One region of the Kineococcus rugosus genome, then DNA from elsewhere that is predicted to be linked to it. Evidence: predicted binding sites of a transcription regulator. Region 1 holds the regulator's gene; the other holds the start of a gene.
The links. The regulator LexA, encoded in region 1, represses DNA repair genes until DNA is damaged. The targets are predictions, from matches to a motif close to TCGAACANNTGTTCGA.
Positions count from the first base shown of each region.

Region 2: the regulator LexA is predicted to act here: its motif matches at 2,937-2,952, upstream of ACRYM6_RS03435 (DUF6504 family protein).

Region 1 covers NZ_JBJLSJ010000028.1:47,670-56,423, forward strand. Annotated here, with positions in the region: gene ACRYM6_RS16155 (class I SAM-dependent methyltransferase) at 1-519, opposite strand, end outside; gene hflX (GTPase HflX) at 611-2,155, shown strand; gene ACRYM6_RS16165 (ATP-dependent DNA helicase) at 2,244-4,301, shown strand; gene ACRYM6_RS16170 (aspartate/glutamate racemase family protein) at 4,355-5,020, shown strand; gene lexA (transcriptional repressor LexA) at 5,065-5,817, opposite strand; gene ACRYM6_RS16180 (DUF2277 domain-containing protein) at 5,999-6,268, shown strand; gene ACRYM6_RS16185 (LysM peptidoglycan-binding domain-containing protein) at 6,489-6,932, shown strand; gene nrdR (transcriptional regulator NrdR) at 7,043-7,546, shown strand; gene ACRYM6_RS16195 (proteasome assembly chaperone family protein) at 7,589-8,494, shown strand; gene ACRYM6_RS16200 (pilus assembly protein CpaE) at 8,520-8,754, opposite strand, start outside.
Region 2 covers NZ_JBJLSJ010000004.1:108,261-117,014, reverse strand. Annotated here, with positions in the region: gene ACRYM6_RS03445 (DNA polymerase III subunit alpha) at 1-1,825, opposite strand, end outside; gene ACRYM6_RS03440 (SAV_6107 family HEPN domain-containing protein) at 1,905-2,339, opposite strand; gene ACRYM6_RS03435 (DUF6504 family protein) at 2,383-2,799, opposite strand; gene ACRYM6_RS03430 (DUF6318 family protein) at 3,153-3,764, shown strand; gene ACRYM6_RS03425 (hypothetical protein) at 4,151-4,600, shown strand; gene ACRYM6_RS03420 (aminoacyl-tRNA deacylase) at 4,667-5,215, shown strand; gene ACRYM6_RS03415 (alpha/beta fold hydrolase) at 5,212-6,027, shown strand; gene ACRYM6_RS03410 (monooxygenase) at 6,037-6,738, shown strand; gene ACRYM6_RS03405 (carotenoid biosynthesis protein) at 6,804-7,589, shown strand; gene ACRYM6_RS03400 (glycosyltransferase family 2 protein) at 7,586-8,689, shown strand; gene ACRYM6_RS03395 (phytoene desaturase family protein) at 8,686-8,754, shown strand, end outside.

The sequences.
Region 1 (8,754 bases):
CAGCGAGTCCGCGCCCAGGTTCTTCTGCACGACCAGGTGCGCCACCCCTCCGGGCGCCAGCCGCGGCAGCCAGCGCAGCAGCAGCTCGTGCAGCGCCGCCTTGCCGATGCGGATCGGCGGGTTGGACCAGATCTCGTCGAAGCGCACGGCGGGGTCGACCGCGTCGGGCAGCGCGGCGTGCACGGTCGTGCCCAGGCGCGCGGCGTTGCGCCGCACCAGGTCCAGGGCGCGCTCGTTGACGTCCACGGCGTGGACCGCCTGGTGCGGGCGCAGCAGCGCCAGGGTCAGCGCGACGGGGCCCCAGCCGCAGCCGAGGTCGAGCACCGTGCCGGGGGCGTCGTCGGGCTCGACGAGCGGCAGCAGCACCGCGGTGCCCTTGTCGACCCGGTCGCCGCTGAAGACGCCGCGGGCGGTGGTGACGGTGACCTCGCGACCGGCCAGCTCGACGGTCAGCTCGCGGCGCTCGTCGGCCGTGGCGGGCTGGGCGGAGAAGTAGTGCTCGGGCTCGGGCTGCGACACGACGGGCAAGCGTAGGGCGTGAAATGAACTCGCCCCCGTCGTGGTTGCACTGTCACGCTAGGCGCACACCACGAAGCGACCGAGGAGGTCCATGAACCAGCGCCACGTTCCCGCGACGGAGCAGTCCGCGGGACCCACGAACAGCGAACGCGACCAGGAGTTCGACCGGGCCATCGCCCGCATCCTGCGCGGTCACGGGGAGAACGCGGCGCAGGAGGTGGGCGAGAACGACGATCCCGACGGTCACACCGCGTTCGACGGGGACCAGCTCGACCTCGCCGACCGCCGCGCGCTGCGCCGCGCCGCCGGGCTGTCCACCGAGCTCTCGGACGTCACCGAGGTCGAGTACCGGCAGCTGCGGCTCGAGCGGGTCGTCCTGGCCGGGGTCTGGTCCAGCGCCGACTCCAACCGGGCCGAGGCCGAGGTCTCGCTGCAGGAGCTGTCGGCCCTGGCCGCCACGGCCGGCTCCGACGTCCTCGCGGGCGTGCTGCAGCGCCGCACGACCCCGGACGTCGCGACCTACCTGGGGGCGGGCAAGGCGGCCGCCCTGGCCGACCTCGTGGCCGCCGAGGGCGCCGACACCGTCATCTGCGACGGGGAGCTGTCGGCCTCCCAGCGCCGCGGGCTGGAGGACATCGTCAAGGTGAAGGTCGTCGACCGGACGGCCGTCATCCTCGACATCTTCGCCCAGCACGCCAAGAGCCGGGAGGGCAAGGCCCAGGTCGAGCTCGCCCAGCTCGAGTACCTCCTCCCGCGCCTGCGCGGGTGGGGCGAGTCGATGTCCCGGCAGGCCGGTGGCCGGGTCGCCGGCGGTGCGGGGATCGGTTCCCGCGGTCCCGGTGAGACGAAGATCGAGCTGGACCGCCGGCGCATCCGGGGCCGGATGGCCAAGCTGCGCCGCGAGATCAAGGGCATGGGCACCGCGCGGGTCGAGAAGCGCTCGCTGCGGCACGCCCGGGCCGTCCCGGCGGTCTCCATCGCCGGGTACACCAACGCGGGCAAGAGCTCCCTGCTCAACCGGCTCACCGGCGCCGGGGTCCTCGTCGAGAACGCCCTGTTCGCGACGCTGGACCCGACCGTCCGGCGGGCCCAGACGCCCGAGGGGCGGCCGTACACGCTGGCCGACACGGTCGGGTTCGTCCGCTCGCTGCCGCACCAGCTCGTCGAGGCGTTCCGCTCGACGCTGGAGGAGGTCGCCGAGTCCGACGTCGTCCTCCACGTCGTCGACGGGTCGCACCCCGACCCCGAGGGGCAGCTCGCCGCGGTGCGGGCCGTCCTGGCCGACGTGGACGCGCAGGGCGTGCCGGAGCTGGTGGCGGTCAACAAGGCCGACGTCGCCGACCCTGAGGTCCTCGACCGGCTGCTGCGCCGGGAGAAGAACGCGGTCGCCGTCTCGGCCCGCACCGGGCAGGGCGTGGACGAGCTGCTCGCCCGCATCGCCGAGATGCTGCCGGTGCCCGACGTCGAGCTCGAGGTGGTCGTGCCCTACGACCGCGGCGAGCTCGTCCACCGGGTGCACACCACCGGTCAGGTGCTGGACGAGGAGCACACCGCCGACGGCACGCGGCTGCTGGCCCGGGTCCGCCCGCGGCTGGCGGCCGAGCTGGAGCGGTACCGGCTCACGCGCACCGCGTGAGGTGACGTCCGCGTCCACGGCGGGCCCCGGAGGGGACCCGCTGTGGACGGCGGACGGTCGTGTCGGTGCGACGGGGGAGGATGGACCGGTGAGCACGTCCACCGACCCCGCCCCCCGCGACGTCGCGGACGAGGAGGTCGACGGCCCCGAGGCCGCCGACCTCCTCGACGCCGTCGTCGACGCCCTCGGCGGCCAGCGCCGGGAGGGGCAGGCGCGGATGGCGCAGGCCGTCACCGACGCCATCCGCACCCGCCGCCACCTGCTCGTGCAGGCCGGCACCGGCACGGGCAAGTCGATGGCCTACCTCGTCCCGGCGGTCGCGCACGCCGTGCACACCGACCACCGCGTCGTCGTCACGACGGCGACGCTGGCGCTGCAGGCCCAGGTCGTCGAGCGGGACCTGCCGCGCCTGGCCCGGGCCCTGGCCCCGGCGCTGCGCCGCGAACCCACCTGGGAGCTGCTCAAGGGCCGGGCGAACTACCTGTGCCGCAACAAGCTCGACGGCGGATTCCCCACCGACGAGGGCGCCCTGTTCGACATCGCCGCCCCCACCGTCGCGGCGAGCGGCGCCGGCGGGGACGCCGGGCGGCTGGGCCGCGAGGTGGTGCGGCTGCGCGAGTGGGCCGCGACGACCGAGACCGGCGACCGCGACGAGCTGGACCCCGGGGTCAGCGACCGCGCCTGGCGGCAGGTGTCCGTCTCGGCCCGCGAGTGCCTGGGGTCCCAGCGCTGCCCGGTGGCCGCCGAGTGCTTCTCCGAGCGGGTGCGGGCCCGGGCCCGCCAGGTCGACGTCGTCGTCACCAACCACGCCATGACGGCCATCGACGCCCTGGAGAACAGCGGGCTGCTGCTGCCCGAGCACGACGTGCTCGTCGTCGACGAGGCCCACGAACTGGCCGACCGGGTGACGGCCGTGGCGACGGCGGAGCTGTCCGCCTCGGTGCTGCACACCGCGTCCCGGCGCCTGCGCCGCTCGGCCGGCATCGTCGCCGAGGCCCTCGACGACGCCGCGGTCGCCCTGGAGGCCGCGCTGGAGGAGGCCCCGCCGGGCCGGCTGGACCGGTGGCCCGACGCGCTGGCCGACGCCGTCGTCGCCGTGCGCGACGCCGCCCGGCAGGCGCTGAGCGACCTCAAGGACGCCGGCGAGTCCGCCGGCAAGGAGGAGGACCCCGAGTCCCGCGGAGCCCGGCACCTGGCGCGCGCCGCCGTCCAGGAGGTCTTCTCGGTCGCCGAGCGGCTGGCCGCTGAGGTGGGCCGGGACGCCCAGGACGGTCACGACGTGGCGTGGGTGACCGCGGGCTTCGGGGCGGCCTCGCGGCCGCCGTCCCTGCACATCGCGCCGCTGTCGGTCGCGGGCCTGCTGCGGGAGAGGCTGTTCAGCGAGCGGACCGTCGTCGCCACGTCGGCGACCCTGACGCTGGGCGGGTCCTTCGACCCCGTCGCCGGCGCCTTCGGGCTCAAGGGCGCCAAGGGGGCCGGCACGGCCTGGACGGGGGTCGACGTCGGCAGCCCGTTCGACTACCCCCGGCAGGGGATCCTCTACGTCGCCCGGCACCTGCCCCCGCCGGGGCGGGCCGGGGCGGGTGAGGCGGCGATGGACGAGCTGGCGGCGCTCGTGGAGGCCGCCGGGGGGCGCACCCTGGGGCTGTTCTCCTCGCGCCGGGCGGCCGAGGAGGCCGCCGAGGCGCTGCGCCGGCGCGTCTCGACGCCGGTGCTGTGCCAGGGCGACGACCGGCTGCCCAAGCTCGTCCGGGACTTCACCGACGACCCCGCCACGACGCTGGTCGGGACGATGTCGCTGTGGCAGGGCGTCGACGTGCCCGGCGCCAGCTGCTCGCTGGTGGTCATCGACCGCATCCCCTTCCCCCGCCCCGACGACCCGCTCATGTCGGCGCGGGCCCGGGCCGTGGACGCGGCCGGCGGCAACGGGTTCCTGACCGTCTCGGTGTCCCACGCGGCCGTCCGGCTGGCCCAGGGGGCGGGGCGGCTGATCCGGGCGGCGGAGGACAAGGGGGTCGTCGCCGTCCTGGACTCCCGGCTGGCCACGGCCCGCTACGGCGGGTTCCTGCGCGAGTCGCTGCCGGACTTCTGGGCGACGACGTCGACGGATACGGTGCTGGCGGCGCTGCGGCGGCTGAGCGAGTGACGTCCGCGACACCTCCTGGTGGTGGGGGGCCACGGGCGTGGCATCCTCGCTCTGTGGCCACCGTCGGCTTCCTGCACACCGCGCACGCCCACGTGCGCACCTTCCGCGACCTGCTGGCCGAACGGGACGACACCGTCGCTGATCGGCACCTCGTGGACACCGGCCTGCTCGCGGCCGCTCGGGCCCGGGGGCCCGAGGCCGTGCGCGCCGCCCTGGGCGACCGGCTGCGCCGGCTGGTGGCCGAGGGGGCCGACGTCGTCGTCTGCACGTGCTCGACGGTCGGGGCGACGGCTGAGGCCGTCGGCGCCGAGCTCGGCCTGCGGGTGGTGCGCGTGGACCGCCCGATGGCGGAGGCGGCCGTGCTGGCCGGGCGGCGGGTCGCCGTGGTCAGCTCGCTGGACGAGGCGGCCGCCACGCTCGTCCCGCTGCTGCGGGAGTGCGCCGAGGACACCGGTCGCCGCGTCGACTTCGTCGAGGTGCGCTGCACCGGGACGTGGGCGGCGTTCGAGTCCGGGGACCTGCTGACCTACACGACCGGGGTGGCCGACACGGTCCGCCGGGCGCTGCGGCCGCTGGACCCGCCGGTCGACGTCGTCGTGCTGGCCCAGGCGAGCATGGTCGACGCAGCGCCGTTGCTGCGCGACCTCAGCGTCCCGGTGCTCACCTCACCGCGGCTGGCGGTCGAGGCGGCCGTCGAGCTGGTGCTGCCGGTGCGCTGAACCGGCGCCGGGCTGGCGACGGGCCGGCGACGGGTCCGCGCGGGTCACAGGCTCCGCAGGACGGCGGTGACCCGGCCCAGGACGGTGGCCTCGTCGCCGTCGATCGGGTCGAACAGCGGGTTGCGGGGCAGCAGCTTGACGTGGCCGTCCTTGCGCTGCAGCACCTTCACCGTCGCCTCGCCGTCGATCATGGCGGCGACGACGTCCCCGTTCTCGGCCGTCGGCTGCCGGCGCACGACCACCCAGTCGCCGTCGCAGATGGCCGCCTCGATCATCGACTCGCCCACGACGCGGAGCACGAAGTGCTCCCCGGCGCCGATCAGCTGCGCCGGCAGCGGGAACACCTCCTCGACGAGCTGCTCGGCGAGGATGGGGCCACCGGCGGCGATGCGGCCCACGAGGGGCACGTACGCGGGGGCGGGGTGGCTGTCGGCGGCCGCGCCGTCGACGCCGTTGACGCCGTCCACCACGCCCCACCCCGACCGCGGGGGCGGGGAGACGACCTCGAGGGTGCGGGGGCGGCGCGGGTCCTTGCGCAGGAACCCCAGCCTCTCGAGGGTCTTGACCTGGTGGGCGACGCTGGAGGGGCTCGTCAGGCCCACGGCCTGCCCGATCTCCCGCATGCTCGGCGGGTACCCGCGCTGGTCGACGCAGTCCTTGATGGCGTGCAGGACCCGGCGCTGCCGCTGGGTGAGCCCGTCGCGCGCCAGGGGAGGGTCGGGGAACTCGTGGACCGTCCCGAGCGCCTGCTCCGTCACGGGTCCGCTCTCGTCGGTGCCGTCCAGCACGTCGGCCACGTCCTTCTCCCTGTCCGATGGTCACCCGGGGCGCTGCGCGGTGCCGCGTGGTCGGTCGAGCTCGCCGACCGCCCGGTGGAGCAACGTTAGCCACCCGGCCCCCGGGCATCAAACACGTGTTCGAACCCGGCGTGTCGACCAGGCCCTGGTCGGGTGCCGGGACGCTGCCTAGGCTCGTCCCATGTGCCGGAACATCCGCCAGCTGCACAACTTCGAACCGCCCGCCACGGGCGAGGAGGTGCGGGCGGCGGCCCTGCAGTACGTGCGCAAGGTCGCCGGGACGACGAAGCCGTCGGCGCGCAACCAGGAGGCGTTCGACCGCGCCGTCGCGGCCGTCGCGCACGCCACCGAGCACCTCCTGGACGACCTCGTCACCGCCGCCCCGCCGAAGGACCGCGAGGTCGAGGCGGCCCGGGCGCGCGAGCGGGCGGCCAGGCGGTACGCCTCCTGACGAGGGCCTGGACGTCGTCGCAGGTCAGCGCGTCTGTCGGAGGGCGGTGGCAGCGTCTGCCCGCGTCACCCCCCCCGGTGCGCCCGGGGGCCGGCCGTCGCGGTCGGCCTCCCCGGGCCCCTGCGGGGGTTGCGCTCCACCGTTCGAACGGTGGTAGAACAGACGCGCCCGATCGAACACCCGTTCGATCGCGGCGACCCCGAGATGGAGGCCCACGCTCGTGAGCACCACCGCCCTCGTCCTGCCCTGCGAGCCGTCGCAGCCGTTCCTCGCCCGGCCGTCCCGCGCGGCGGCGCACCGGCCCCCGCGCGCCCGGCACGACCGCCGCCGCCCCCGTCCGGTCCGCCACCCGCACGCGGGCACCACCGGTCTGCGCCTGACCCGCCGCGGCCGCCTGCTCGTCACCTGCACCGCGGCCACCGCGCTCACCGGGGCGGTCGTGGCCGTCACCGGTGCCCTCACCGGGGCCTCGGCGGGGGTCCACCGGGCACCGGCAGCCGTCGTCGTCACGGTCCAGCCGGGTCAGACGCTGTCGGCCATCGCCTCCGGCTGGGCCCCCCGCGAGGACTGGCGGGAGGTCGCCGGGCGGATCGTCCAGCTCAACGAGATGCCCTCGATGACGGTCTCGGCGGGGCAGCGGCTCGTGATGCCGACCCGGGACTGAGACCCGTGGACACCCCGGGGGCGACCGGTCCGGTTGCCCGTCCTCCCCGTCCGGACGTACGGTCGAGCCTTGGCCAGGCCTGTCGTTCGGTCGCGGGGGAGGAACTCGGGGTGCACTGCCCGTTCTGCCGGCACGAGGATTCCCGTGTCGTGGACTCCCGCACGACGGACGACGGCAGCTCGATCCGTCGCCGTCGGCAGTGTCCCAACTGCTCCAAGCGGTTCACCACGGTCGAGACGGCGAGCCTGACGGTCCTCAAGCGCTCCGGCGCCCCCGAACCCTTCAGCCGCGCCAAGATCGCCTCCGGCGTGCGCAAGGCCTGCCAGGGGCGCCCGGTGTCCGAGGACGACATCGCCCTGCTGGCCCACCGGGTCGAGGAGGCCGTCCGCGCCCAGGGCGCCGCCGAGATCGACGCCCACCAGGTCGGGCTGGCGACGCTGCCGTTCCTCCAGGAGCTCGACGAGGTGGCCTACCTGCGCTTCGCGTCGGTCTACCAGGCCTTCGACTCCCTCGCCGACTTCGAGAAGGCCATCGACCGCCTGCGGGCCGAGCGCGAGGCCGGTCTCGGCCCGCTGGGCCGCCCGGGCGACCAGCCGGCCGTCGCGCGCGGCTGACCCTCGGTCGGCCCACCTCCCCATCCGGAGGATGATGGGCGGATGCTCGATCCGGCCTCCCTGTACTCCTACGAGGGTGAGCGGCCGTCCCTGGTGGAACCGCCCCTCGTCATCGCCCTGTCGGGCTTCATCGACGCCGGCAACGCCGTCCGGCAGACCGTCGAGCACCTGCTGCGGACCTGCCGCAACGACGTCGTCGCCTCGTTCGACGTGGACCAGCTGCACGACTACCGGGCCCGGCGGCCCACGATGACCTTCGGCGGGCAGGACTGGGTGGACTACGAGCCCCCCCGCCTGCAGGTCCACCGGGTCACCGACGAGGACGGGTCCTCGCTGCTGCTGCTGTCCGGTCCCGAACCGGACGTGCAGTGGGAACGCTTCAGCGCGGCGGTGTGGCGGCTGGTGGACGAGCTGGGCGTCGGGCTGGTCACGGTGCTGTCGGCGGCCCCCACGGCCGTCCCGCACACCCGTCCCGCCGGGGTGACCGCCAGCGCCACCCGGCCCGAGCTGCTGGACGGGTTCCGCACCTGGGACCTGGAGGCGCAGGTGCCCGCGCACGCCTCGGCGCTGGTCCACCTGCGCGGCGGCCAGGCCGGCCGCGACGTCGTGTCGGTGCTGGCGCACGTGCCGCACTACCTCGCCGGCAGCGACTACCCCGACGCCGCGGCCGTGCTGGTGCGCACGCTGTCGGGCACGACGGGGGTCGCCGTTCCGGTGCAGTCGCTGCAGGAGGCCGCGTCGGCCACCCGCGTCGAGGTGGACCGGCAGGTCGCGGAGTCCCCCGAGGCCGCCGCGGTCGTGACCGCGCTGGAGGAGCAGTACGACGCCTCCGGCGACGAGGGGCGCGGCACCGGCGCCGCGAGCGCCTTCCTGCCCACCGCCGACGAGCTGGGGGAGGAGTTCGAGCGCTTCCTGGCCAAGCGCGAGGAGGACCCCGGCCCGGAGTGAGCCGCCGGCGCGCCGCGGGCCGGGCTCAGGCGGACGCGGTCGCCCCGTCGGTGCCGACGCTGCCCCCGGTCGCCCCGGACAGGTGGTGCAGCAGGGCGAGGGCGTAGGCGTCGGAGGCGTCCGCCGCCTCGAAGGCGTCGGCGCCCCGCTCGTCCAGCAGCAGCACCCGGTGGACCGACCCCCCGGGCGCGTCGCGCCGTTCCAGGCGGGTGAACCGGTCCCCGAGCAGGTCGCGCAGCTGGTGCTCGGCCGGCAACCAG
Region 2 (8,754 bases), on a different contig from region 1:
TCAGCAGACCCAGGTCCTCGACGTCGTCCTTGTCGAACTGGCTCATCGGGAAGCCCTTCCAGCTGGCCTCCACCGGGATCCGTCCCAGGAGGCCGGGGTTGGACAGCACGACGCCGCAGGGGTGCAGGGCGACGTGCCGGGGCAGGCCGTCGAGGCGCCCGACGAGGTCGAAGAACACCTCGAGGCGTTCCTCGGCCAGGCCGCTGCGCCGGAGCTCGGGCAGTTCGGCGATGGCGGTGCGGGCGTCGCGGGCGCGCAGGTGCGGGAACGAGGTCGCGATGGCGTCGACCTCACCGGGGGGCAGTCCGAGCGCGGCGCCGACGTCGCGGACGGCGTGCCGGACCCGGTAGCTGTCCATCATCGAGACGCAGGTCACGCGCTCGGCCCCGAACCGGTCGAGGATCGCGGCGTAGACGTCCTCGCGCCGGGCGGACTCGACGTCGAGGTCGATGTCCGGCAACTGCCGGCGCAGGGGGTTGAGGAACCGTTCCACGAGCAGGCGGTGCTGGAGCGGTTCGACGTCGGAGACGCGCAGCAGGTGGTTGACGATGCTGCCCGCGCCCGAACCGCGGGCGGCGACCCGGACCCCCATCGCCCGGGTGAGGTCGCAGACGTCGGCGACGGTGAGGAAGTAGCTGGCGAACCCCGTCGTCCGGACGATCGCGAGTTCGTGGTCGAGGCGGTCCCGGACCCGCCTCTCGAGCCCGCGGTCGGCGCCCGGGTACCGGTGGGCGATCCCCGCCTCGCACCGCGCGGCGAGGACGGCGTCCCGGTCGGCGTCCTCGCGCAGCCCGAGCGCGGCGGGGTCGGGCAGGTGGTGGGTCCCGACACCGAGGTCGCTCGCGGGGTCCTGCCGGGCCCGTCCGGCGAGGTGGTGGGTGGCCTCCAGGAGTTCGGCGGCGGCGGCCGGGTCACCCGCGGCGCGGGCGACCTCGACCGCCGTGCGCACCATGCCGGGGGTGGGCACGAGGTGCCCCTGGCCGTTGACCCGGTCGGTGTGCCGGGCCCCCAGCGGCACCAGCCGGCGGATCGCGTCGAGCAGGTCGGCGGTCAGCGCGCCGTCCGGGCCGGCCGAGCGCACCGCCGCGGTGAGCACGGCGGGAACCCCCGCGGCGCGCGCGAGGGCGAGCACCCGGGCGGCGTGCTCGACGCTGCGGGCCGTCCCCGGGGGGGCGTGGTGGCAGACGACCTCCACGTGCAGGGAACCGTCCGGGAGGACCTCGCGCCAGGCCCGCAGGACGGCGCGGGCCAGGTCGTCGCGCCGGGCGAGCACCGCCCGCCCCAGTTCGGAGTCCGGGCCGAGCAGGACGGCCAGGGCGGGGCGCCCGCTGGGCCCGTCCGCGTGGGAACCGACGAGTTCCAGGCTGCTGACGGGTTTCCCGCGCTCCCCGCCGAGGTGCGTCGCGCTCACCAGCCGGCACAGCGCCGCCCACCCGTTGCCCGCGCCGCAGTCGCCGGCCCCCAGCGCGAGGACGGTGGCGCGGGGGAACCGCGGGTCGACCACCGGGCCGCCCCGGGCAGGGGTCCGCGCGGGCCCGCGCCGCAGGCGGACCGAGGGGTCGGCCCATCCGGGGAGGTCGTCGGCCAGCCCGGTGGGTGCGGTGGCCAGGTCGACCCCGAGGACGGGGGCGAGACCGGCCCGCTCGCAGGCCCGGACGAACTTCACCGCCCCGTACAGGCCGTCGCGGTCGGTCAGGGCCACGGTCGACATCCCGAGGTCGGCCGCCCGGGAGACGAGGTCGGCGGGGGTCGAGGTCCCGTAGCGCAACGAGTACGCCGACGCGACGTGCAGGTGCGGGAACGGGGTGGTGCGTGGGGCGGTCATGGGACGTCCTTCGGAACGTGCCCGTGGGGAAGACCGGGTGGGTCCTGGTTCTGCGGTCCGGAGCGGCGGCGCCGCGGGGTCAGCCGGCGATCGGCAGGGCGCTCAGCCCGAGCATCGACTCGACCACGCGGTGGAACCGTTCGGCGTCGGCGAGCAGGTCGTCGGCCGCCGCCGCGTCCACGACCCCGACGCGGCCCGCCTCGACGGCCGCGCGGACGGAGGCGGTCAGCGCGAACCGGTCCGCCCAACCCTGCAACGCCGGGTCGAAGGCGGGCAGCATCTCCCACACGCTGCGCGGACCCCCGCCGCGACGACCCCGCGCGGGGCGGCCGTTGAGCGCGACGAGCGCGGCCCCGGCCCGGAGCGCGGCCAGGTGGGCGTGGACGTACCGCTCGGCCACGTCCTCGGCGCGCAGCGCGGTGAGCAGTTCGTCCTCGCAGCGGGCGAGGAGGTCGAGAGCGGCCGTCGTCAGCGGACGGGGGACGCCAGCGGGGACGTCGAAGCGGGTGGACATCGCGTGCACCTCCGGTCGGTCTGATCGGTTCTCGTCGACGGCCTCAGTCGCTGACCCGCAGCAACTGCCAGTCCTCCGACGCTTCGGAGGAAGAACTACCAGCGACCTCCGACACGACCGCCGTCCCCGGCGCCACCGGCCGGGCCAGGTCGTAGACGCCCCAGCCGCCGGTGCGGCCGGAACCGGCCTCCACGCGGAAGACCTCACGCTCGAGGTCGCCGATCTCCAGGACGGGACGCGCGCGACGGTCCCGGGTGGCGCCGGGGTCGGTGGCGTCGCCGTGGACGGCGGCGATCGCGGCGTGCTCCCACCAGGCGCTGCGCTCGCGCCAGCGGGACAGGACCTCGCGGACCACGTAGAGCCTGCCGCGCCAGATGAACTGGACCGGACCCCGGCCCCCCTCGGCCAGTTCGCCGGACCGGACGTGCACCTCGTCGGAGAACCGTCGCACCTTCGTCACCCTCCCCACTCGAGCCGGCGCCGCGGCGGACCGCGCGGCGCGGTGAGCCGGGGGAAGCGGCCCGCGAGGACGCACCCGGGTGCGGCCCGGGGAGCTTCCCCTCCCACCGGACCGCACCGCGAGTGGCCTCGTCGTGTTCGAACACCGGTTCGAACACACCTCGAAGCTACACCACGGCCCTCGGCGTCCGTCAACGCCGAACGGGTTGTCCACACGACGGGGAGTCGCGGTCCGAGCGCCGAGGGTGACCCGGCCGGGGCCCCTCCCGGACCGTCACCCGAACGGCCGACAGGTTGTCCACAGCGCGCCGTCCGGCGCCCCCGGCGACCCGGGGAACGTGGGAGCGTGCGCCGGTGATCCAGCTCCGTCCCCTCACCGCGACCGCCACCGGGCTCGTGTGCCTCGGACTGCTCGTCGGGTGTTCGAACGAGGAAGCCGCGCCGCAGGCACCCATTGCGGCAGGGTCCGACACGACAAGCACTGAACGGCCAGGAGAAGCCGGAACTGCAAGCTTTGGAACCCGCCCCTCGGCGGAGGCCCTTCCTCCTGCTCCACCGCAGAGCGAGCTCAGCAAAACCTTCACTCCGGACGGCGCGAGCGCCTTCGCGGCGTACTTCGAGCACGTGATGAACCACGCCAGAGAGACAGGCGATTCGACCCTGCTTCGTCGCATCTCAACCGAGGACTGCACCGGGTGCGCGGCATACGCCGATGAGATCGACGCCTATCGAGAGGCGGGGTACGTCAGCACTGGAACGATCTTGGAGTTCCACGGGACGCGAATCCTCTCCTGGGATCCAGAAGCGGGAGAGACCGACATGGACGTCGAACTCTCTCGGCCAGCGCACCAGCTCCTCCGCTCGGACGGCACTTTGATCGAAGACGTCCCGGCAGCGCCAGAACTCACGGGTTATCTCTGGTTGAAGTGGATCGAGGGTCGTTGGGCCGTGCGGGAGGTGGAGTGAGAGCGATCACGCCGGTAGCTCCGGCAGTCCTGCTAGTTGCACTGATGGCACCCGCGAACGCGCACGCCTCGGTCTCGGACCGCGCCCACGCGGACGGCGATGGCGTCAAGGTCGGTGCTTGGCAGAGGCATCCGGGAAGCGGAGCGCAGCCCCCCAGGAGAACAGCTAGAGGCGGGAAGACGGGTCAGCCCGTCACCGTCGTACGCACGCCCGCCTGCGGCGGCAACAGCCCGGAGGGCTTCCGCAACGACAACTATTGCGGCGCCTCCGACAACACGTGCCCCCCGGGGCAGACCTTCGCCACGACGTGGATCCAGGTCGCAGGGCAGGCCCGCTGGACCAACGACGGAACGCGGTGCACGAGCGACGCCCCAGCGGGTCAGCCCGTGGTCATCCCGGCCGTCACGGTCTCCGACCTGCGCCGGGTCGGCCTGCCGCCCAGCCCGGTGCACCTGCAGCCGGGCACCGGGGAGGCGATCCTGAACGTCCCCCTGGTGCTGCACACCACCGGCGGGACGGTCACCCGGGACACGACCGTGCTGGGGTTCCCGGTCACGATCCGCGCCACCCCGACCAGCTGGACGTGGGACCTCGGGGACGGGCGGAGGATCGGGCCGACGAGCGACCCGGGGCGGCCGTACCCGCACCAGACGCTGACCCACGCGTACACCGAGCCCGGCGACCGCGCGATCACCCTCACGACCACCTGGTCCGGGGAGTACACGATCGCCGGGCTGCCCTACCGCCCCATCGAGGGGACCGCGACCACGACGTCCCCGGCCGTGGGCGTGCACGTCCTCAGCGGGAGCAACGTGCTGGTGGCCGAGGAGGGGTGAGGCGCTCCCCGGCCACCGGGCCGCTCGGGGCGACGGGGAACGGGAACGGTTCTACGCTGAGGGTGCATGAGGTGGATGCCGCGTCAGGAACCGGCCACGGGCGGTGGTTCCCTGACGACCGCCCCCTCCGACCGGCCCTCCGTGCTGCACGTGCCCGCCGTCGAGTGCACGGCGGGAGCGCTGCTGGACCTGGACGCGGCCGGTGAGGTCCGGGAGGTGCCGGTCCCCCCGGGGGACACCGCCGCGCTGGCGCGGCACCTGCGGGTGCCGGTGGCGGCGATCGCCGCCACGGCGGTCCTGCGCACCCGCGACGACCGCCACCTGTTCGTCATCTCCTCCGCGGCCCACCCGTTGTTCCTCCCCGCGCTGGCGGCCGTGCTGTGCGAACCGGAGCTGTTCCGCGACGACGACACGGACGTCCTGCGGCGCACCGGGTCGGTCCTGGGCTCGGCGTCCCCCCTGGGCCTGTCGGAGCCGTTGCCGACGTTCGTCGACGTCGCCCTGGCCCCGCACCAGGACGTGTGGGTGCCGGCGGGCCACCCGCACGCCGTCTTCCGCACCCGCTACGACGAGCTCCTGCGCCTGACGGGGGGCCACCCCGTCGAACTCGGATGACCGAGCTGATCGAGGGGTTCGCCGTCCACCGCACGGGGTCGTCCGACCCCGCCCGCCCGCTCCTGGTGCTCGTGCACGGCCTGGGCGGAGCCGCCTCGGCGTGGTCGCTGATGGTGCCGCACCTGGCCGCCGACCACCGGGTCGTCCTAGTGGACCTGCCCGGTCACGGGGGCGCCCCGCCGGTCCCCCCGGAGAGCATGACGCCCCGCGCCCTGGGGGCGCGGCTGCGGCGGTTCGCCGCGGCGCAGGGGGAACCGGTGCACCTGGTGGGGCACTCCCTGGGGGGCTGGATCACCCTGGAGGCGGCGGCCGGGGAACGGGACGGCGCCGTCGCCGACGTGACGGCCTTCACGCCCGCGGGGTTGTGGACCACGCCCCGTCGCCGCCCGCCGCTGCTGCCGACGGGGCAGCAGTTCGCCCGGCTCGCCGGGCGGCTGCCCGGCCGGGTCGCGACCACCCGGGTCGGGGTGACGATCGCGCTGGCCGCGACGAGCACGGCACCGCGCAGCCTGCCCGTCGAGGTCGTCCGCGACGCGCTGGCCGCCATCGCGACGGCCCCCGGGTACGTGGCCGCCGACGCCGGCATCGCCGCGGGGGCCTTCACCGGCGCCGAGGACGTCCGCGCACCGGTGACGGTCGTCGCGGGCGGCCGGGACAGGGTGCTCCCCCCGCAGTTCTGCCGCCGGGAGGCGGCCCCGGCGCACGCGCGGTGGATCGTCTGGCCCGAGTGCGGGCACGTCCCGCCGTGGGACCGGCCGGCCGACTGCGCGGTGGTGGTGCGCGAACAGGTCGGCACCACCGTCCCCGGGTAGCCTCACCCGGTGCCCGCCCCGCAGCTCGTCACGCTCGACGTCTGGACCGTTGCGGCGCAGGACGTCCCCCGCGCCCTGTGGCGGATGGCCGCCGACCGCCCGGTCCTGCCCCGGCTGCCCGGGGCCCGCTTCGCCAAGCTCCTGGGCACCGGCGACGGCCGCACCTTCACCGTCCGGGACGCCGACCCGCTGCGCTGGGCGGCCCTGGTGGCGTGGGACTCCCCCGCCGACGCCGAACGGTTCGAGACCTCGCGACCGGCCCGGGCGTGGGCCGGCATCGCCCGCGAGCGCGCCCAGTTCCGGCTCGCGCCGCGCAGCAGCCGCGGTCGCTGGTCGGGGCGCGAGCCCTTCGGCGGCTCGGGGTCCGGCCCCGCGGCGGACGGCGACGGGCCGGTGGCCTCCATCACCCGCGCCCGCCTGCGCCCGCACCGGGCCGCCTCGTTCTGGCGGGCGGTGCCGCCGGTGGCCGCCGAGCTGCACGCGGTGCCGGGCCTGCGCTGCGCGTTCGGGATCGGTGAGGCCCCGCTGGGGTTCCAGGGCACGTTCTCGCTGTGGGACTCCACGCGGGCGCTGCGCGAGTTCGCCCACCGGGGGGCCGCGCACCGCGACGTCATGGTCCGCACCCCGCGGGAGGGCTGGTACGCCGAGGAGCTGTTCGCGCGGTTCGACGTCGTGGGGGTGCGCGGCACCCTGGGCGGCCGGACCCCGTGAGGTGGCCCGGCGCGCTCCCGGGCCCCGCGCGGCCGGTGTCGCACTGCGTCCCTAGAGTGCTGGACGTGCTCTCCCCCCGCGCCCGAACGCTCACCGGAGTCCTGCCCGGCGCCCTCGCGGGGGGTGCCGTCCTGTCCCAGGTGGCCTACCCGCTGCTGCGCGGGGAAGCCCTGCGGCGCACCACCATCGGGTCGGTCGCGGCCTTCGCCGCCGCCTCGGTCGCCGACGCGGCCCGGCGCGGCGGCCTGCGCGCGGCGGCGACGACGCTCGCGGTCGCCGGCGGGCTGGGGCTGGCCGCGGAGGCGGTCGGGACCCGCACGGGCCTGCCGTTCGGCCGGTACCGCTACGCCGGGACCCTCGGCCCGCAGGTCCTGGGCGTGCCCGTGGTGGTGCCGCTGGCCTGGACGATGCTCGCGCACCCCGCGGTCCGGCTGGGGCGGCACCTGGCGAGGGACCTCCCGGGGGCGCGCCGGGACGTCGTCACCGTCGCGGCCGCCGCCTGGACGCTCGCCTCCTGGGACCTCTTCCTCGACCCGCAGATGACCGCCGCGGGGCACTGGACCTTCGGGACGCCGAGGCCGCACCTGCCGGGGGTCCCGGGGATCCCGCTGTCCAACTACGCGGGCTGGTTGCTGACCTCGGCCGTGATGTGCGCGGCCCTGCACCGGGCCCTGCCCGCCGAGCGGGCGACCCCGCAGACCGTGCCGGCGGCCCTGCTCGGCTGGACGTGGCTCGGGTCGACGCTGGCCAACGCGGCGTTCTTCCGCCGTCCCGTGGTCGCCGCCTACGGCGGGGTCGCGATGGGGCTGACGGTCCTGCCGTACCTGCGGTCGCTGGTGTCGGGCCGGTGAGGCCGCTGCGGGCCCTGACGTGGGCGGGGTCGGCGAGCGCCGTCGCGCTGACGGTCCACTCGCTGCTGAACGCCCGGGCCCTGCGGGTGCCCTCGCTCGACCCGCCGCCGGTCCCGGGCCGGGTCAGCGTCCTGGTGCCCGCCCGCGACGAGGAGGACGTCGTCCGGGAGTGCCTGACGTCGTTGCTCGACCAGGTGCAGCTGCCGGACTACGAGGTCCTCGTCCTCGACGACGACTCCTCCGACCGCACCGCGGCCGTCGTCGAGGCGGTCGCGGCCGGTGACCCGCGGGTGCGGCTGCTGCGCGGCGAGGGACCACCGCCGGGCTGGCTGGGCAAGACGCACGCCTGCCACGTGCTGGCGCGGCGGGCGCGCGGCGACGTGCTGGTGTTCGTGGACGCCGACGTGGTCCTGGCCCCGCACGCGGTGGCGGCGGCCGTGGAGCTGCTGCGGGGTGCGGGGCTGGACGTGGTGTGCCCGTACCCGCGGCAGCTGGCGCTGACGTGGAGCGAGCGCCTGGTCCAGCCGCTGCTGCAGTGGTCGTGGCTGACGACGCTGCCGCTGCGGCGGGCCGAGGTGTCCGCGCGGCCCTCGCTGGCGGCGGCCAACGGGCAGTTCCTCGTGGTGGACGCCGCGGCGTACCGCCGCGCCGGGGGGCACGGGTCGGTGCGGGGCGAGGTGCTGGAGGACCTGGCGCTGGTGCGGGCGGTGAAGGCGGCGGGGGGTCGCGGTGGTGTCGTCGACGGGACGGCGCTGGGGACGTGCCGGATGTACCGGGGGTGGGCCGAGCTGCGCGCGGGGTACGCGAAGTCGCTGTGGTCGGCGTTCGGCTCGCGGCCGGCGGCGGTCGCGGTCGGCGCGGGGCTGGCGGTGACGTACCTGCTGCCGCCGGTCGCGGCCCTGGGGGGCTCGCGCGCGGGCGCGGTCGGCTACCTCGCCGGGGTCGTCGGCCGGTACGCCGCGGCCGAGCGCACCGGGGGCCGGTCGCTGCCGGACGCGTTCGCGCACCCGGCCTCGGTCGCGGTGCTGCTGGGGCTGCTGGCCGATTCCTGGCGCCGCCGGGACCGGGGCGGGCTGCGCTGGAAGGGGCGGGAGCTGTGAGCCGCGTCGTCGTCGTCGGCGCGGGGTTCGGGGGGTTGTCGGCCGCGGCGCGGCTGGCGGCCCTG